DNA from 4 places in the Burkholderia sp. JP2-270 genome. Region 1 is predicted to be linked to each of the others. Evidence: predicted binding sites of a transcription regulator. Region 1 holds the regulator's gene; each other region holds the start of a gene.
The links. The regulator HrcA, encoded in region 1, represses chaperone genes, less so after heat shock. The targets are predictions, from matches to a motif close to TTAGCACTCNNNNNNNNNGAGTGCTAA.

Region 2: the regulator HrcA is predicted to act here: its motif matches at 2,250-2,276, upstream of DM992_RS17315 (co-chaperone GroES).
Region 3: the regulator HrcA is predicted to act here: its motif matches at 2,247-2,273, upstream of DM992_RS28325 (co-chaperone GroES).
Region 4: the regulator HrcA is predicted to act here: its motif matches at 2,370-2,396, upstream of rpoH (RNA polymerase sigma factor RpoH).

Annotation. Positions count from the first base shown of each region.
Region 1 is NZ_CP029824.1:61,415-66,427, forward strand. Features, by position in the region: gene DM992_RS42210 (hypothetical protein) at 273-434, shown strand; gene DM992_RS00265 (RNA-binding S4 domain-containing protein) at 406-813, opposite strand; gene hemH (ferrochelatase) at 810-1,883, opposite strand; gene hrcA (heat-inducible transcriptional repressor HrcA) at 2,031-3,053, opposite strand; gene DM992_RS00280 (NAD kinase) at 3,185-4,090, shown strand; gene recN (DNA repair protein RecN) at 4,110-5,013, shown strand, end outside.
Region 2 is NZ_CP029824.1:3,647,859-3,652,871, reverse strand. Features, by position in the region: gene DM992_RS17335 (anti-sigma factor) at 1-120, shown strand, start outside; gene DM992_RS17330 (cupredoxin domain-containing protein) at 155-586, shown strand; gene DM992_RS17325 (DUF1571 domain-containing protein) at 583-1,215, shown strand; gene DM992_RS17320 (SRPBCC family protein) at 1,260-1,775, shown strand; gene DM992_RS17315 (co-chaperone GroES) at 2,350-2,643, shown strand; gene groL (chaperonin GroEL) at 2,690-4,330, shown strand; gene DM992_RS17305 (hydroxymethylpyrimidine/phosphomethylpyrimidine kinase) at 4,513-5,013, opposite strand, start outside.
Region 3 is NZ_CP029825.1:2,258,548-2,263,560, forward strand. Features, by position in the region: gene DM992_RS28315 (porin) at 1-125, shown strand, start outside; gene groL (chaperonin GroEL) at 271-1,911, opposite strand; gene DM992_RS28325 (co-chaperone GroES) at 1,924-2,214, opposite strand; partial or broken gene DM992_RS43565 (porin) at 2,436-2,555, shown strand; gene DM992_RS28340 (NAD(P)-dependent alcohol dehydrogenase) at 2,604-3,623, opposite strand; gene DM992_RS28345 (LysR family transcriptional regulator) at 3,751-4,662, shown strand; gene DM992_RS28350 (SDR family oxidoreductase) at 4,840-5,013, shown strand, end outside.
Region 4 is NZ_CP029824.1:1,209,461-1,214,473, forward strand. Features, by position in the region: gene DM992_RS05795 (cytochrome ubiquinol oxidase subunit I) at 1-741, opposite strand, end outside; gene cydP (cytochrome oxidase putative small subunit CydP) at 731-1,015, opposite strand; gene rpoH (RNA polymerase sigma factor RpoH) at 1,373-2,308, opposite strand; gene DM992_RS05810 (acyloxyacyl hydrolase) at 2,669-3,238, shown strand; gene DM992_RS05815 (nuclear transport factor 2 family protein) at 3,284-3,667, shown strand; gene leuA (2-isopropylmalate synthase) at 3,799-5,013, opposite strand, start outside.

The DNA.
Region 1 (5,013 bases):
ATAAGGGTGAAAACTGCGATTTCAAGAGGGTTATTCGCCGGCATTCTCCAATGCCGCGAAACAACCGCGCGTCGCACCGGTGCATCGCACGCATAGTCCGCCAAAGCAGGCGAAACGGGCTGTAACAACGCTTACCTGGCAAGTACTAGCTTGGCACAGTCCCGCTGCACTACACTCCACTCAAGCGTCGGAAAAGCGTGTTTACCCTTAGCTGACCGACGCCTTACAACCACCCCCTGGCGCCGTTTTCACCCCTTCTCGAGGGGAGTACCGTGAAACTGACCTTTGCGATATCGGTGGTCGCGCTGGTACTCATTGCCGGCACCACCACCATCTGCCTGTCGGGAGCCGTGACCGACCGCACGACCGAATACGGGAGCGCGCGGGCGACGTTCGACCAGATGTTCAGCTCCCACCAGAAAATCTGTCGATGATGCGCCGGTCGCGCTTCGTCGGCCGGCCGTGCAATTCGGCCGCCGGCTCGCGATACGTGCGGCGCCGCTCCAGTTCGGCGAGCCGCGCGGCCCGCCCCGCTTCCGTTTCCTCGTAAAGCGTCTGCGCGACGCTCGCCGGCCCGCGCACGTCGCACACGCCGAGGACGGCAATGTGCCAGACGATGCCGTCGATCGCAATTTCGACCTCGTCGCCCACGCGCACTTCCTTCGCCGGCTTGACTGCAGCCCCGCCGATCTTCACGTGCCCCTTGTCGACCGCATCGGTCGCAAGCGAGCGCGTCTTGAAGAACCGGGCCGCCCACAGCCATTTGTCGATGCGCAGCTTCGCGCCCGGTTCGGTCGAAATCTTGTAATTCATCGCACCTCACCCGCCGTTTCGGGCTGCGCGGCCTTGACCGGCCAGCCCTGCAGATTCTCGGCGACGATCTCGCCGAGCGCGCCGATCCACGCGGGTGCGCCGTTCAGGCACGGAATCCGGTGGAATGCCTTGCCGCCACCGGCGAGGAACTCGTCGCGCACCTCCATGCCGATCTCCTCGATCGTCTCCAGGCAATCGGCCGTGAAACCGGGACAGAACACGTCGGCCCGCTGTACGCCGGCCTCGCCGAACTCGCGCAGCGTCGGCGCGGTATAAGGCTGCAGCCATTCGGCCTTGCCGAAACGCGACTGGAACGTGACGCGGCACTCGGTCGTCGACAACCCGAGCGCGGCCATCAGCAGCGCGCCCGTCTGCTGGCACTGGTCGTGATAGGGGTCGCCGAGGTCGAGCGTGCGCTTCGGCACGCCGTGAAAGCTCAGCACGAGCTTGTCGCCGGCCGCGAAATCCGGCCGGCCGTGCTGCGCCCAATACTGGCGCACCTGCTCGGCCAGCGCGTGGATATAGGCCGGATGGTCGGCGTAGTGCCGTATCGTGCGCACCTCCGGCTGGTTGCGCATGCGCGAGAGCGCGTCGAATGCGGCGTCGAATGCGGTGGCCGTGGTCGACGCCGAGTATTGCGGATACATCGGCATCAGCAGCACGCGCTCGACGCCGGCGCGCTTGAACTGCGCGAGCGCGTGCGAGATGTTCGGACTGCCGTAGCGCATCGCGTAGTCGACCTGCACGTGATAACCGTTCGACGCGAGCAGGTGCCGCACGCCGTCGGTCTGGCGCACGGTATGCACGCGCAGCGGCGAGCCCTCGGGCATCCAGACGGCCGCGTATTTCTTCGCGGACGCGCGGCCGCGCAGCGGCAGGATCAGCGTGCGCAGCAGCACCTGCCAGACGGCCTGCGGAATCTCGACGACCCGCGGATCCGACAGGAATTCGGCCAGATAGCGCCGCACGGCACGCGGCGTGGGCGCATCGGGCGTGCCGAGATTGATCAGCAGCACACCGATACGATGGGCGGCCGCGATACTCGAAGGCGGCTCAAGATCGAAACGCATGGGCAAGAACGTGCTCGGGGCACGGGACCGGACGGCTCTCAATTATAGCGGGCCGCCTCGCGCCGGTCGGCTGGCCGTTCGGCCGACTGTCGGCGCACGCGGCGCCGCGGCACGATGACGGGGCGGGATCGGGCTGGCGCTCGCAGGCTACTGCTGGCTCAGCGTGAGCGACAGCAGCCGCGCGGTGATGTCGACGATCGGGATCACGCGGTTGTACGCCATGCGGGTCGGGCCGATCACGCCGAGCGTGCCGACGATCTGCCCGTTCACCTCGTAAGGGGCGGTAACGACGCTCATTTCCTCGATCGGCACGAGTGTCGATTCGCCGCCGATGAAGATCTGCACGCCCTGGGCGTGGCTCGACACGTCGAGCAGTTGCAGGAGGCCCGTCTTTTGGTCGAATACGTCGAACAGCTTGCGCAGCCGGGCCATGTCGGACGACAGATCCGCCACCTCGAGCAGGTTGCGTTCGCCGGAAATCAGCACGGTGTCCTCGGTGTCGGGCACCTCGGTGCTGGCCGTCACGGCCGCATGCATCAGCGTGGTCATGTCGCCGCGCAACTGGTCGATCTCGTCGCGCAGGCGACGGCGCACCTCGTCGAACGACAGCCCGGCGAAATGCGCGTTGATGTAGTTGGACGCCTCGGTCAGTTGCGACGGCGAGTAGTCGCGCGGCGTCGCGAGCATCCGGTTCTGCACGTCGCCCTCGGGCGTCACGATGATCAGCAGGATGCGCTTGTCCGACAGGCGCATGAACTCGATCTGCTTGAACACGTGGCTGCGGCGCGGCGTCAGCACGACGCCCGCGAACTGCGACAGGTTCGACAGCACGCTCGCGGCGGCCGCCACGACGCGCTGCTGCGGCTCGCCGGCCTGCAGCGTGTTCTGCACCTGCCGCGCGACGGCCTCGGCGTCGATCGGCACCTCGACCGTCAGCATCGTGTCGACGAACAGCCTGTAGCCGCGCGGCGTCGGCACGCGGCCGGCCGACGTGTGCGGGCTCGACACGAGGCCGAGCTCCTCCAGGTCGGACATCACGTTGCGGATCGTCGCCGGGCTCAGCTCGAGCCCGGAGTAACGGGACAACGTGCGCGATCCGACTGGCTGACCGTCGGCGATATACCGTTCGATCAGGGTTTTCAGGAGGGTTCGTGCGCGAGGATCTAGCATGGTGGAAAATTTTAGCGCAACCGCGCGACCGCGGCGAGTGGCGTCGGCCACCGTTGCGCGGGCCGGCACGATCCGGCCCCGTCCGCGCGCAGCCGGTTCTTTTCGTCAACGAGCTATGGTGTAATGCCGGCATGAAAACCGGTAATCAGTTCAATACTGTCGCGCTCGTCGGCCGGAGCAACACGCCCGGCATCGCCGAGCCGCTCGCCACACTGGCTGCCAGCCTAGCAAAGCTGGGCTTCGAGGTCGTTTTCGAAGGCGATACCGCGCGCGAGTTCGGCATCACCGGCTATCCGGCGCTCACCCCGGCCGAAATCGGGGCGCGTGCGGACGTGGCGGTCGTGCTGGGCGGCGACGGCACGATGCTCGGCATCGGCCGCCAACTCGCGCCGTACCGGACGCCGCTGATCGGGATCAACCACGGGCGGCTCGGCTTCATCACGGACATCGCGGCGGCCGACATGCACGCGCTCGTCCCCGTGATGCTGGCCGGCAAGTTCGAGCGCGAGGAGCGCTCGCTGCTCGAGGCCAGGATCATGCGCGACGGCGAACCGATCTATCACGCGCTCGCGTTCAACGACGTCGTCGTGAACCGCAGCGGTTTCTCCGGGATGGTCGAGCTGCGCGCGTCGGTCGACGGCCGGTACATGTACAACCAGCGTTCGGACGGCCTGATCGTCGCCACGCCGACGGGCTCGACCGCGTATGCGCTGTCGTCGGCCGGCCCGATCCTCCATCCGCAGCTTCAGGGCATCGTGCTCGTGCCGATCGCGCCGCACGCGCTGTCGAACCGGCCGATCGTGCTGCCCGACGATTCCAAGATCGCGATCCAGATCGTCGGCGGTCGCGACGTCAACGTGAACTTCGACATGCAGTCGTTCACCTCGCTCGAACTGAACGACACGATCGAGGTGCGCCGCTCGAAGCACACGGTGCCGTTCCTGCACCCGATCGGCTACAGCTATTACGCGACGCTGCGCAAGAAGCTGCACTGGAACGAACACGCGTCGAACGAAGACGACGACACGGCGTCCTGACGCCCCACCGCCCGACACCATGCTCCGCCACCTCTCGATCCGCGACTTCGTCATCGTGGCCGCGCTCGATCTCGAATTCGACAGCGGCTTTTCCGTCTTTTCCGGCGAAACCGGCGCCGGGAAATCGATCCTGATCGATGCCCTCGCCCTCGCGCTCGGCGAACGTGCCGACGCGAGCGTCGTGCGCACCGGCTGCGGCCGCGCCGACATCACGGCCGAATTCACGCCGCACGACCGCGTCGCGCGCTGGCTCGACGAACACGCGTTCGACGCCGAGGACACCGTAATGCTGCGCCGCGTGATCGACGCGAACGGCCGTTCGCGCGCGTTCATCAACGGCACCAGCGCGACGCTCGCGCAACTGCGCGAACTCGGCGAGATGCTCGTCGACATCCACGGCCAGCACGCGCACCAGCTGCTGATGCGGCCCGATGCGCAGCGCGAGCTGTTCGACACGCATGCGGGGCTCGTCGCCGATGCCGCGAACGTCGCGCGCGCATGGCGCGTCTGGCGCGACGCGACGCAGGCGATCGACGCCGCGAAGGCGCACGAGCGCGAGCTGCAGCTCGAACGCGAAAAGCTTGCGTGGCAGCTCGCCGAGCTCGACAAGCTCGCGCCGCAAGCCGGCGAATGGGACGAAGTCAGCAACGAGCACAAGCGCCTGTCGCATTCGGCGAACCTGATCGAAGGCGTGCGCGGCGCGCTCAACGCGCTGTCGGAGTCCGACGACGCGATGCTCGCGCAGCTCGGCGCGATCGTGTCGAAGCTGCGCAGCCTCGCCGACTACGACACCGCGCTCGGCGACGCACTCGCGTCGCTCGAACCGGCCGAAATCCAGCTGCAGGAAGCCGTCTATTCGCTGTCGCACTATGCACAGCGCGTCGATCTCGATCCCGAGCGGCTCGCGCAGGTCGAAACGCGTC
Region 2 (5,013 bases), 140 kb from region 1:
TGGTCGGATCGCGGCATGGGCTATGCGCTGTCCGGCCGCGGCGACGAACGGCGCCTGCGCGAGCTCGCGATCGAAGCGTGCGGCGCGCTAGGCGGCTCGACCGACGCGTGGAAGGGATGACGTGCGCGGTGCCGGCAGGGAGCAGGCGATGAAGATGACGACGAAGATGGCGAAGGCGCTCGTGCTGATGCCGATGCTGGCAGCACTCGTCGCGGGCGCCGCGCTCGCGCGGGCCGACGGCGATGCGCCCGTGCGCGTGCCGGTCGATGCCGACGGCGTGCAACGGGTGACGATCGTAGGCGGCAGCTATTTCTTCCGCCCGAACCGCGTGATCGTGCGCGCGCACGTGCCGGTCGAGCTGACCGTGTCGGCCGAGCCCGGCGTGGCGCCGCACAGTTTCGAAATCGATGCGCCGCAGGCCGGCATCGCGGTCCACACCGAGCTGGCCACGACGCCGAAGAAGCTTCGCTTCACACCGGCGCAGCCGGGCCGGTTCGCCTACTATTGCACGCATCGGCTGCTGTTTTTCAGGAGCCATCGCGAGCGCGGGATGGAAGGCGTGCTCGACGTCGAGGCGGCGCCGTGATCGCCGCGTTGCTGGCCGCGAGCCTGATAGGAGCGAGCATGACAGCCGATCCCGTGACCGTTGCGCAGGCACATTTCGAACACGTCCGCTCGTACCGCGCGACGATCCGCTCGTCGGCGCGGAGCGGCGAACGCGCCGAAATCCGCTACGCGTACCTGAAACCGGGCTTTGTCCGGATGGATTTCGTGTCGCCTCATCACGGCGCGGTGCTCGCATACGATCCCGGCGACGGCAAGGTGCGGCTGCGCCCGTTCGGCGCGCACGCGCCGCCCGCGTTGACGCTGTCGCCGTCCAATCCGCTCGTGCGCGACCGCAGCGGCCACCGGGTCGACCGGTCGGACGTCGGCGAACTGCTGCGAAACGTTCATGCGCTGCAGCAGGGCGGCGCGACGGTGACCGAAGGCGAGGAGGCCGTCGGCGGCCGGACCGCGCTGCGCGTGTCGGTCACGGGCGCGCCCGCACATGCGGTCGGCGGCGTGCATCGCTACCGGCTGTGGCTGGACGCCGAGGACGGTTTTCCGCTGAAGATCGTCAGCTTTGCGGACGATGACGACGTGCCGCTCGAAACCGTGACGCTCGACGATATCGAGATCGACGTCGCGTTTCCCGAGCGCTTCTTCGCGCCCTGATCGGTGCGCTGATTCATGCCCCTGACGCGCATGCCGGAGGCTGCATGGCGGAATACCGGTTCTCGACGACCTGGCGTGTGGACGCGCCGCTCGCGGCGGTCTGGGACGCGATCTACCAGGTCGACCGCTGGCCCGACTGGTGGAAGGGCGCCGTGCGCACCGTCGAGATCGAGCCGGGCGACGCGCGCGGCGTCGGTGCGCTGCACCGGTATACGTGGAAGGGCGCGCTGCCGTACCGGCTGACCTTCGACATGCGCGTGCGGCGCGTCGAGCCCGGGCATGCGCTCGAAGGCCGCGCGAGCGGCGCGATCGAAGGCGACGGATGCTGGTCGTTTGCCGGCGACGGCGCGTGCACCGTCGTGCGCTACGACTGGCACATCCGCACGCAGCTGAAGTGGATGAACTGGCTGGAGCCGATCGCGCGTCCGCTGTTCAGATGGAATCACGACGTCGTGATGCGCGAAGGCGCCAAAGGGCTCGCGCGGCTGCTGGGCGCGGCGGTCGAGACGGAGGGCCGGACCTTCCGGCCGCTGTCGGGCGCGGGCTGCGCCGATACGTGACGACGTGTGACGGGGCGTGACGCTGCGTGACCACCGGCCGCGCCGCTCAGCGCGCGTACGCCATCGCCGCACCGTCGACGACGAGCGCAACGCGTTCGCCGACGGCCGGACACCGGCGTCCCGGCACGCGTACGCGCACGAACACATCGGATCGACATCGATGCATCGGCGAGGAGGGCGCGCAAGGGGCGTCCGGCGTACGCGAAGGCGGCGTTGCAGCATGCCGGATCGTCGCCGGCACAGTTTTTTTGATGCGATGTCGCCGGCCTCAGGAACTCCGTGCTTACCCGGTGTCCAAACGGGGCTGGATGGGATTCGCGGGCCCCTCGGGCCCGCCGGCCAGGCTTGGTGTGTTCGTCAGGGTTTTGTTTCTAAAGGGTTTTTGGTTGTTTTCGCGTGTTTTTCCCGCTGCCGCGCCGTTCGAAAAATTCGTTCGGTTTCCCTTCTTGAATTTGTCAAAACCCGTCCATATAATTAGCACTCGCTGCACGAGAGTGCTAACAATTCTCTGCCGGGCGTTCCGCCGGGCAGATTCCCCAAGCGTTCTTCAATCTCAGTCAAGAGAGGAGTGAATATGAACCTTCGTCCTTTGCACGATCGCGTGATCGTCAAGCGTCTGGATCAAGAAACCAAGACCGCCTCGGGCATCGTCATCCCCGAAGCCGCTGCTGAAAAGCCGGATCAAGGCGAGATCCTCGCGGTCGGCCCGGGCAAGCGTGACGACAAGGGCGCCCCGATCGCGCTCGACGTGAAGGTCGGCGATCGCGTCCTGTTCGGCAAGTACGCAGGCCAGACCGTGAAGGTCGACGGCCAGGAACTGCTGGTCATGCGCGAAGAAGACATCATGGCCGTGGTCAACGCTAACTAAGCGTCCTTCGACGGTACATATTCCCAAGAATTCAAGGAGTTAGAAGATGGCAGCTAAAGACGTCGTATTCGGCGATTCCGCCCGTTCGAAGATGGTCGAAGGCGTGAACATTCTCGCCAACGCAGTCAAGGTCACGCTGGGTCCGAAGGGCCGCAACGTCGTGCTCGAGCGCAGCTTCGGCGGCCCGACGGTCACCAAGGACGGTGTGTCGGTCGCGAAGGAAATCGAGCTGAAGGACAAGCTCCAGAACATGGGCGCGCAAATGGTCAAGGAAGTTGCTTCCAAGACCAGCGACAACGCAGGCGATGGCACGACGACGGCAACCGTCCTCGCGCAATCGATCGTCCGCGAAGGCATGAAGTACGTCGCATCGGGCATGAACCCGATGGACCTGAAGCGCGGCATCGACAAGGCAGTCGCAGCGGCTGTCGAAGAGCTGAAGAAGATCAGCAAGCCGTGCACGACGAACAAGGAAATCGCGCAGGTCGGCTCGATCTCGGCGAACAGCGATTCGTCGATCGGCGATCGCATCGCTGAAGCGATGGACAAGGTCGGCAAGGAAGGCGTGATCACCGTCGAAGACGGCAAGTCGCTGGCTGACGAACTCGACGTCGTCGAAGGCATGCAGTTCGACCGCGGCTACCTGTCGCCGTACTTCATCAACAACCCGGACAAGCAAGTCGCCGTCCTCGACAACCCGTTCGTGCTGCTGCACGACAAGAAGGTGTCGAACATCCGCGATCTGCTGCCGGTGCTCGAGCAAGTCGCGAAGGCTGGCCGTCCGCTGCTGATCATCGCTGAAGACGTCGAAGGCGAAGCGCTCGCAACGCTGGTCGTCAACAACATCCGCGGCATCCTGAAGACCGTCGCGGTCAAGGCACCGGGCTTCGGCGATCGTCGCAAGGCGATGCTGGAAGACATCGCGATCCTGACCGGCGGTCAGGTCGTCGCGGAAGAAACCGGCCTGACGCTCGAGAAGGCAACGCTGGCAGAACTGGGTCAGGCGAAGCGTATCGAAGTGGGCAAGGAAAACACGACGATCATCGACGGCGCAGGCGAAGCCGTGAACATCGAAGCACGCGTGAAGCAAGTGCGCGCGCAGATCGAGGAAGCGACGTCGGACTACGACCGTGAAAAGCTGCAAGAGCGCGTGGCCAAGCTGGCCGGCGGCGTGGCAGTGATCAAGGTCGGCGCTGCGACCGAAGTCGAAATGAAGGAAAAGAAGGCACGTGTCGAAGACGCACTGCACGCAACGCGCGCAGCTGTGGAAGAAGGCATCGTGGCAGGCGGCGGCGTTGCGCTGATCCGCGCTCGCACCGCGATCGCGGGCCTGACCGGCCTGAACGCCGACCAGAACGCCGGCATCAAGATCGTGCTGCGCGCAATGGAAGAGCCGCTGCGCCAGATCGTCACGAACGGCGGCGAAGAAGCCAGCGTCGTGGTGGCGGCAGTTGCTGCAGGCAAGGGCAACTACGGCTACAACGCAGCGACGGGCGAGTACGTCGACATGGTCGAAGCCGGCGTCGTCGACCCGACCAAGGTCACGCGCACCGCACTGCAGAACGCAGCTTCGGTTGCAGGCCTGCTGCTGACGACGGACGCAGCCGTTGCAGAACTGCCGAAGGAAGATGCACCGATGCCGGGCGGCATGCCGGGCGGCATGGGCGGCATGGGCATGGACATGTAATCGACTTCGGTCGATGGTGTCCGGAGCGCGCAGCGATGCGCGTTCCAGCCAAAAGAAAAGACCCGCAGCGATGCGGGTCTTTTTTTATGTGCACGCGGAAATCGGAAGCGTGAGCAGGCCGGGCGTCGCACCCGATGAGGCTGAGCCTCGTGCGATGGCGGGCATGCCCGCCCCGGCCTGATTCAATGCCGGTGCGACGTCCTCGGCACCGGTTCGACCTTCGTGGCCGGCGGCGTATCCGCATCGTCGTTGCTGCGCGCCCAGAAGAACCGGTCGGGCAGGTACGCGCCCATGCCGGGCCGGAACGCGTCGCGCACGGCCTGATACAGGTATTCCTGCGCCTCGCGGACCGCCTCGGGCGGCTCCTGGCCGTTCGCAAGCAGCGCCGCGATCGCCGCGCCGAGCGTGTCGGTGATGCCCATCAGCCGGTGCGGCGAGCGATCCCACATGTCCTCGCGGAGCTGGCCTTCCTCGCCGTACAGCGTGTTGACGAGCCGGTGCGAACCCGTTTCGGACGACAGGATGTACTCGCAGCCCTGCGACAGCAGGTGCGACACGGCCGCGTCGAGATTCGGCGCCTCGGCGTCGCCGTCCGGCTGCGCGAGCGCGATCAGCGTCGCGTAGTCGGCGACCAGCAGCGTCGTCTGCGGCGCCAGCAGGTCGGCGATCGATTCGCGCAGGTC
Region 3 (5,013 bases), on a different replicon from region 1:
CGCGCGGCAACGGCGCATTCGCCGCCGACTATCCGGGCGCCACCAACCGACTCACGGGCAAGGTCGACCAGATCGGCCGGACCAACAACGTCGGGGCGGCGATCGGTCTGCGCCAGATGTTCTGAAGTTCAGAGGACGGTGCGGCCGGAGGCGGCGGCGCGTCCGCAACCGCGGTGCGCACGAAAAAACGCGTGGCGACCGAGGCCGCCACGCGCTGCATGCCCGAGCGTATCGCCGCCCGGTTCGGGCGGCACGCCGCCGCGTCTATCGTCAGAAATCGAACCCCGGCCCGCCCGCGCCCGGGCCGCCCGGCACCGCGGCCGGCGCCGCATCCTTCGGCGCTTCGAACACGGTTGCATCGGTCGTCAGCAGCAGCCCGGCGACCGATGCCGCGTTCTGCAGCGCGGTGCGCGTGACCTTGGTCGGATCGAGCACGCCCGATTCGACGAGATCGCCGTACTCGCCCGTCTGCGCGTTATAGCCGAAGTTGCCCGAGCCTTCCGCAACCTTCGCGACGACGACGCTCGCTTCCTCGCCCGCGTTCGCGACGATCTGGCGCAGCGGTTCCTCGAGCGCGCGCAGCACGATCTTGATGCCCGCATCCTGGTCGGCGTTCACGCCCTTCAGCTCGCGGATCGCCTGGCGTACGCGGATCAGCGCGACACCGCCGCCCGGCACGATGCCTTCCTCGACGGCCGCGCGCGTCGCGTGCAGCGCGTCGTCGACGCGATCCTTCTTCTCCTTCACCTCGATCTCGGTCGCACCGCCGACCTTGATCACCGCAACGCCGCCCGCGAGCTTTGCGACGCGTTCCTGCAGTTTTTCGCGGTCGTAGTCCGACGTCGCTTCTTCGATCTGCACGCGGATCTGCTTCACGCGCGCTTCGATGTTCTTCGCATCGCCCGCGCCGTCGATCACGGTCGTGTTCTCCTTGCCGACCTCGATGCGCTTCGCCTGGCCGAGTTCGGCCAGCGTCGCCTTCTCGAGCGTCAGGCCCGTTTCCTCGGCGACGACCTGTCCGCCGGTGAGGATCGCGATGTCCTCGAGCAGCGCCTTGCGGCGGTCGCCGAAGCCCGGCGCCTTGACGGCAACGGTCTTCAGGATTCCGCGAATGTTGTTCACGACGAGCGTCGCGAGGGCTTCACCTTCGACGTCCTCCGCGATGATCAGCAGCGGCCGGCCCGACTTCGCGACCTGTTCGAGCACCGGCAGCAGGTCGCGGATGTTCGAGATCTTCTTGTCGTGCAGCAGAATGTACGGGTTCTCGATCTCGGCGATCTGCTTGTCGGGGTTGTTGATGAAGTACGGCGACAGGTAGCCGCGATCGAACTGCAGCCCCTCGACGACGTCGAGCTCGTCGGCGAGCGACTTGCCGTCCTCGACGGTGATCACGCCTTCCTTGCCGACGCGGTCGATCGCTTCGGCGATGCGCTGGCCGATCGATTCCTCGCCGTTCGCGGAGATCGTCGCGACCTGCGCGATTTCCTTGCTCGTGGTGGTGGGCCTGCTGATCTTCTTCAGCTCGTCGACGGCCGCTGCGACGGCCTTGTCGATACCGCGCTTCAGGTCGAGCGGGTTGAGCCCGGCCGCGACGTATTTCTGGCCTTCGCGCACGATCGCCTGTGCGAGCACGGTGGCCGTGGTCGTGCCGTCGCCGGCCGCGTCGCTGGTGCGCGACGCGACTTCCTTCACGAGCTGCGCGCCGATGTTCTGCAACTTGTCCGCGAGTTCGATTTCCTTCGCGACCGACACGCCGTCCTTCGTGACGACCGGCGCGCCGAAGCTGCGTTCGAGCACCACGTTGCGGCCCTTCGGCCCGAGCGTGACCTTCACCGCGTTCGCGAGAATGTTCACGCCTTCGGTCAGCTTCGCACGTGCGACGTCGCTGAAAATGATTTCCTTCGCTGCCATGATTGCGCTCCGTTATTGATTGACGACCGCGACGATGTCTTCCTCGCGCAGCACGAGGAACTCATTGCCGTCCACCTTGACGGCCTGGCCCGCGTACTTGCCGAACAGCACGCGTTCGCCGACCTGCAGGTCGGGCACGATGCGCTGGCCGTCCGTGTCCTTGCGGCCGGGGCCGACGGCGATCACTTCGCCCTGGTCGGGCTTCTCTGCGGCGCTGTCGGGGATCACGATGCCCGACGCGGTGGTGGTTTCCTGGTCGAGTCGCTTCACGATGACGCGGTCGTGCAAGGGGCGTAGGCTCATCTTTTCGTCCTGTGCTGTTCTGTCGAAATTGGCTGGCACTCTTCATCAGAGAGTGCTGACGAGTATAAAAACGCGCGACGGCGCGATCCAATAACGGATTCGGAAAAGCATTTGCGCGGATGCGCTATGGACGGGAGACGGGCGGAGGGGGTCGTCAGATCAGCAGCGATACCGTCCTGAACAGCGCAAGATCCTCGTTGCGCGCGGATCGCGCATGCTTGCGGATCGCAGGCGACGCGACCGGCTCGTCGCTCGATCACGCGTATATCCCGGGCGCGGCCGATCGGTCGCCGAACTCGAAGCAGTTGATGGTGCATGCGGGGATCCGGCACAGGTTCTGACGGAACCTGCCGGAAAGAAGGCGGCGGCCCGCCGCCTTCATCCATCCATCACGAAGCGACGCGAATCACGACCTTGCCGAAATGCTGCCCCGACTGCAGGTGCGCATACGCTTGCGGCGCCTCGTCGAAGCCGAACACGCGATCGACTACCGGCTTGATCCGCTTCGCATCGACGAACCGCACGACGTCGTCGAGCATCGCGCGGCTGCCGACCATGATCCCGTGCAATTGCCGTATGCCGCCGATCAGCGACAGCAGCCCGAGTTCTGGGCCGCCGAAGCCGCTGACGCCGCCGATCACCGACACGATGCCGCCCATCTTCGTCGCGGCGACCGAGCGCGGCAGCGTGTCGTGTCCGCCGACTTCCAGGACGAGATCCGCGCCCGCGCCGCCGGTGAGCCGCAGCACTTCGTGCTGCCACTCGGGCGTCGCGCGATAGTTGATCGTTGCGTCCGCACCGAGTGCGCGGGCGCGTTCGAGCTTCGCGTCGCTCGACGACGTGACGATCGTGCGCAACCCCGCCGCGTGTGCGAGCTGAAGCGCGACGATCGAGACGCCGCCCGTGCCGAGCAGCACGACGGTCGAGCCCGGCCCCGCGCCGCCGTCGGCGAACAGCGCATTCCACGCGGTGATGCCCGCGCACGACAGCGTCGCCGCTTCGTCGTAGTCGAGATGCGCGGGGATCGCGACCAGCGCCGCTTCGTCGGACACGAAGTGCTCGGCCAGCACGCCGTCGAATTGCGCGCCGGGCGAACCCGAGACTTTCTGCGGCGTGGGCGGCCCGTCGATCCAGCGCGGGAAGTACGTGTTGATCACGCGATCGCCCGGCTTGAAGCGCGTGACGTCGCGGCCGGCTTCGACGACTTCGCCGGCGCCGTCGGCGACAGGAATCAGCGCGTCCTTGCCGATGCCGAGATAGTCGCCGCGCGCGAACATCAGGTCGCGGTAGTTCAGTCCTGCCGAGTGGATTTTCACGACGACGTCGGTCGGCCCGACGGGCCGGCGCGTCGCGTCGATGCGCCGGAGCCCGGCAGCGCCGTCGCCCGGTTTGACTTGCCATGCGTGCATGTCGACTCCTTTTTCGAGATAGGTCGAACTATCATAGTGTTGCGCACGGGGACGCATTGGCGAGAATTCGGCCACTGACTGTCGCCGTTGTGGACACAAACCTGTCATACAACCGGAGCGGAATCGCATGGACGAGCGTCTGCGGGGCATCGCCGAATTTGTCGACGTCGTGGAGTCGGGCAGCTTCGCGGCGGCGGCGCTGCGCCTCGGCGTCACGCGTTCGGCCATCGCGAAGGTCGTCGCGCGGCTCGAACGCCGTCTCGGCGCGCGGTTGCTGCAGCGCACGACGCGCCAGCTCAGCCTGACCGACGAAGGGCTCGTCTATTACGAGCAGTGCCGGCGGCTGCTGGCCGATCTCGGCGAAACGGAGGCTGCGCTCGACGCGGGCCGGCGCGAGCCGTCGGGGCGGCTGCGCATCAGCGTGCCGGTGCTGTTCGGGCGGCAATGCGTTGCACCCGTCATGCGGCGCCTCGTCGAGCGTCATCCGAGGCTCGAGATCGACGTGTCGTTCAGCGATCGCCTGGCCGATCTGATCAACGACGGGTTCGACATCGCGGTGCGCATCGGCGAGCTTGCGGATACGAGCACGCTCGTCGGGCGGCGGCTTGGCGTACAGCGAATGGGCATTTGCGCGTCGCCGGCGTATCTCGAACGTCATGGCCGGCCGAAGGGGCCCGACGAACTCGGGTCGCACGTCGGCATCGCGTATTCGCGCGGCGGGCAGCCGGCGCCATGGCGGATCATCGGTGCGGACGGCGCGGTGCACGACCACCGCGCGGCCGGCCGCCTGCGGTTCGACGACCTGCAGGCGATCGCCGACGCGGCCGCTGCCGGCGCGGGCCTCGCGTGGCTGCCGTGCTGGCTGATGGCGCCTTACCTGCGCGACGGTCGCCTCGCGCTCGTGATGGACAGCAACAGCGTGTCGGGCGCCGAGGTGTTCGCGGTGCGGCCGTCGTCGCGCCACGTGCCGTCGAAGGTGCGTGTCGTCATCGATGCGTTGGTCGACGAGATTCCGCGGATGCTGGCGTCGGAGGACTGAGACGGGAAGGCGGCCCGCACAAGCGCGCACCGCATCCTGGCGGAGCGGCTGAACGATGCGAGTGCGGCGACCGTACGTGTTTTTCCGGCCCGATGCACAATCGTCCGGAACGCGGATGCGCCGCGTGGCTGCGTACGCATCGCGACTTCTTCGATTCCTTCCACAAAGGCACGAATCATGTCATCCCGCACCTACCTCGTCACCGGCGCGTCGCGCGGCATCGGCTTCGCGGTCAGCGCATTTCTGGCGCAGCGCGGCCATCGCGTCATCGGCCTTGCGCGGCATGCGCAGGGCGTCGATTTCCCCGGCGAATTGCTCGCGTGCGATCTTGCCGACATCGAACAGACGGCG
Region 4 (5,013 bases), 1.1 Mb from region 1:
GGTCGTATAGCCCGATTCGTCGCCGAGCACGATCACGCAGAGCGTCGCCGCGAGGCCGAAGCCGGCCGCGACCGCGAACGAGCGCAGCGCGAAGTCGATGTCGCGCTTCTTCAGCAGGTACCACGACGACACGCCGAGCACGAACATCGCGGCCGACACGTAGCCGGCCGACACCGTATGCACGAACTTCACCTGCGCGACCGGGTTGAACAGCACGTCGAACAGGCTCGTCATCTCCATCCGCATCGTCTGGTAGTTGAACTCGGCGCCGACCGGGTTGTTCATCCAGCCGTTCGCGACGAGGATCCACAGCGCGGACAGGTTCGAGCCCAGTGCGACAAGGAACGTGACCATCAGGTGCTTGACCTTCGACAGGCGGTTCCAGCCGAAGAAGAACAGGCCGACGAACGTCGATTCGAGGAAGAACGCCATCAGGCCTTCGACCGCGAGCGGTACGCCGAAGATGTCGCCGACATAGTGCGAGTAGTACGACCAGTTCGTGCCGAACTGGAATTCGAGCGTGATGCCGGTCGTCACGCCCATTGCGAAGTTGATGCCGAACAGCTTGCCCCAGAACTGGGTCATGTCCTTGTAGACCTGTTTGCCGGTCATCACGTAGACGGCTTCCATGATGACGAGCAGCCAGGACAGGCCGAGCGTCAGCGGCACGAACAGGAAGTGGTAGAGCGCCGTGATGCCGAACTGCAGGCGTGATAGATCGACGACTTCACTACTTATCATGGTGGTCTCCCTCGGTGGGTGCAGGCGCCGGTACCGAGAGCAGCTTCTCGGCGACGGCGGCAGGCGGAAGCGACATGTGCTCGGCCTGCGGATGATTGAAGAATGCGTATTTGAGCGACATCAGGAGGATCAGCTTGACGATCAGCACCAGGGTGATGTCGCGGGCGAGGGTCGGTCCGCGAGCCCACGCGGCGATGCGCGTGCGCCAGCCGATCGTGCCGGCCGGCCGCTGGGGAGGCGGCGCAGGCTCTTTATTGATCGAGATCAAGGCGATTATCCTGAATCGATTTAGGTCGGATTGAGGGCGACTTTACGTCGGATTTATGACGGCCGTGAAGCTGTTTTAATCCTTTTGCGCCTGACATGCCAATTTTAAAAGGACTGCTTTCCGATGCCGAGTGCTGCGCTGCGGCAGACCGTCGCTAACTACGGCCTGAAACTTGAGGCAGATCAAGGTTATGCGGAAGGGGCCCGAAAACGGCCTAATACCTGATGAATCAGGTCAATTAATCGGCGCAGAAACGGGCGGTAAAGCGGATGAAACGCAGCGGGAAAAGCAGAAAAAGCAGACGAAAAAAAACCGCTGCCGGTCGGGCAGCGGTTTTCGATGCAGCGCTCTGAATCGCCGGATTTATGCGTATTCGGCGAGGGCGGTGCGCATCTTTTTCATTGCGCTCGCTTCGATCTGGCGGATGCGTTCCGCGGACACGCCGAACTCGGCGGCGAGATCGTGCAGCGTCGAGCCGCCCGAGCCGTCGTCGTCGACGTGCAGCCAGCGCGCCTCGATGATGCGGCGGCTGCGCGCGTCGAGCGCGTCGAGCGCCTGCGCGATGCCGTCCGTCTGCAGCGTGTCGCGCTGACGCGCGGCAAGCACGGCGGTCGGCTCGTTGTGCGAGTCGGCCAGGTAGGCGATCGGCGCGTACGACTCCTCGCCGTCTTCCACCTGCCCTTCGAGCGCAATGTCGCCGCCCGACAGGCGCGTTTCCATCTCGGTCACGTCTTCGCGCTTGACGTTGAGCTCCTGCGCGAGGCCGTCGATTTCCTCGGGCGTCATCGCCTGCATGCTCTTCTTGTGGCTGCGCAGGTTGAAGAACAGCTTGCGCTGCGCCTTCGTCGTCGCGACCTTCACCATGCGCCAGTTGCGCAGGATGTACTCGTGGATCTCGGCCTTGATCCAGTGGATCGCGTACGACACGAGGCGCACGTTCTGGGCCGGATCGAAGCGCTTCACGGCCTTCATCAGGCCGATGTTGCCTTCCTGGATCAGGTCGCCGTGCGGCAGGCCGTAGCCGAGATAGTTGCGCGCGATCGACACGACGAGACGCAGGTGCGACAGCACGAGGCGGCGCGCCGAGTCGAGGTTGTTGTTTTCGCGGAATTCGGTTGCGTACTGGCGTTCCTCTTCGGCCGTCAGCAGAGGAATGCGATTGACGGCCTGGATATACGCGTCGATGTTGCCAAGCTGGCCCGGCAACATCGATTGAGCTGCGAGCGCCAGCGAGCCTGCCGATTCGGCCTTGGCCGGCGTCGGGCTCAGGGTATTCGGAAGGGTCAGGGCGTTGCTCACTAAAAACTCCTTTGGAATCAGGGACAAACCCCGGGTCTCGGATGAGATTCCGGGGCCAATCTTAGCACTCCCGCAAACCGAGTGCTAATTCCTTAGAGCGGGCGTGGGCATCTGAGTTCCCGATTTTTCTATCGGGATAGTCGAGTCGATAGTCTAATCTGCGACCAAGGCGGCGGATCGAAGTTCCGTAAACCATTGTTTCTGATGGGAATCAGTAGACGATTTCGATTTTTGTCGTTTTAGAAGGAAGCCATTTCGCTTCGTGATGCCGATCCGGAAAGTCCTTTACCATACCATTCAGTTCGCTCGGGCCAGGCCGTCGCGGCAGGCTCCATTCAACCCACAAAGTTGGAGTGTCAGATGAACAATAAGAAGAATCGCCGGCCCCGCAGCCGGCTTGCGCTGCATGCGATGCTGGCGGCGTCACTTCTGGGCGGATCGGGTGCGGCGTTCGCGGATCGATGGGGTATCCAGGCGGGCGGCGGGTTTTCGGATCGTCACGGGATCGACAAGGCCGATCTCGGCGTGGTGTGGGATCCGGGCTGGAACTGGTGGGAAATCGGCGGCTGGCACTTCGCATTCGTGATGGAGGGCCACGTCGGCTACTGGCACACGGGCGGCAACGTCCACGGCAACATCGGCGAGATCGGCGCGCAGCCGATGTTCCGCTTCGTCAAGAGCGCGGGCCAGGTGCGCCCGTTCGTCGAGGCCGGCGCCGGCATCCGGTTCCTGACTTCCCCGACGATCTCCAACAATCTTTCGCTCGCGACGTCGTTCCAGTTCGTGGATGTCGTCGGCGTCGGCGCACAGTTCGGAGAACGGCAACAGTATCAGGTCGGTTACCGTTTTCAACATGTGTCTAACGCGGGTATCAAAGAGCCGAATCCTGGTATAAATTTCCACCAGTTCTACGTGCAGTACAACTTCTGATCCGCATGCCCGCGCACGGCGTGCGCGTTGCCGAGGAGTCAGGCGATGGCGAAGGTGGTCGATGCGATCCGCGCGCTCGAGCGCGATCGGTTCCGGGCGATGGTGGACGGGGACGGCGAGGCGCTCGACGCGCTGCTGTCGGACAAGGTGTTCTTCGTGCACACCAACGGCAAACGTGAAACCAAGCAGCAGTTCATCGACGCCATCGTCGCCGGCCGCCGCCGCTATCGTCAGATCGAAATCCAGTCGCAGGACGTGCTGCCCGTCGGCGGCGATACCTGCGTCGTCACCGGGCGCGCATTGATCGAGATGGAAACGAACAACGGCGGCCTGGTCTTTCCGATTGCCTATACGTCCGTCCACACCGAGGAGCAGGGCCGCTGGTGCCTGCTCGCATGGCAGGCGACGCGGTGCGCGACCGAGACATGAGCGCGCGTGGCGCCCTTTTTCATGTCCCCACCGAAGCGGCCTTATGGGCCGCTTTTTGCTGGCCCGTGCGGCGCGGATCGCGCGGCGCACGGGCGGTCACGCCCTGCTCGCTGACTGTCGAACCCTGAGCGTCAGGCTGCCGCGCGCCGGTCCGTGCAATACCATGCCGAACGGTTGATTGCGCTGACGATTGCATCGAGCGCGGCGCTCGCCGCATCGGCGTGCAGGCCGACGCCGTGGCGCAGCGGCGCATCGCCGACCCGGCAGCCGACCGATACCGCGATCCGGCCGTCCGTCGTGCGCGCGTGTTCGTACGATGCGATGTCGATCGCGGCGCCGGCGGCCGCCGCGAATGCCGCGGCCAAATGTCGCACGGCGTCTTCGGGCGTCGCGTCGGCCGCTGCCGGCGCTGCCGCGATCTCGCGGTTCTGCCAGCGCGCACCGCTGCCATGGCGCGCGGCCGGGCCGTCGGTCTCGAAGAATTCGCGGGCGAACAGTGCGCAGATCGCGTCGCCCGTCACTTCCTCGCCGGACGCGTCGGCGAGCGTCTGTACCGCGTGGCTGAATTCGATCTGCACGCGGCGCGTCGGCGTGAAGCCCATCCCGCGTTCGAGCAGGAACGTCGCGCCGCCCTTGCCGGACTGGCTGTTCACGCGGATCACCGCGTCATAGCTGCGGCCGAGGTCGGCCGGGTCGATCGGCAGGTACGGCACTTCCCAGACCGCGTCGGGGCGCTGCTGCGCGAAACCCTTGCGGATCGCGTCCTGGTGCGAGCCCGAGAACGCGGTGAACACGAGGTCGCCCGCGTACGGATGGCGCGGATGCACGGAAATCTGGTTGCAGCGTTCGACGACGCGGCGCACCGCATCGATGTCGGAGAAATCGAGGCCCGGGTCGATGCCCTGCGTGTACAGGTTCAGCGCGAGCGTGACGAGATCGACGTTGCCGGTGCGCTCGCCGTTGCCGAACAGGCAGCCCTCGATGCGATCGGCGCCCGCGAGCAGCGCGAGTTCGGCCGCCGCGACCGCGGTGCCGCGATCGTTGTGCGGATGCACGGACAGTACGATGCTGTCGCGATACGCGAGGTTGCGGTCCATCCATTCGATCTGGTCGGCGAACACGTTCGGGCTCGCGGCCTCGACGGTGGCCGGCAGGTTGACGATCATCTTGCGGTCGCGGGTCGGCCGCCAGGTTTGCGCGACCGCATCGCAGATCTCGCGCGCGAACGTCAGCTCGGTCATGCTGAAGGTTTCCGGCGAGTACTGGAAGGTCCAGTGCGTGTCGGGGCGCGCGGCGGCGTGTTCCTTGATGATGCGCGTGCCGTCGACCGCGAGCGCCTTCACGTC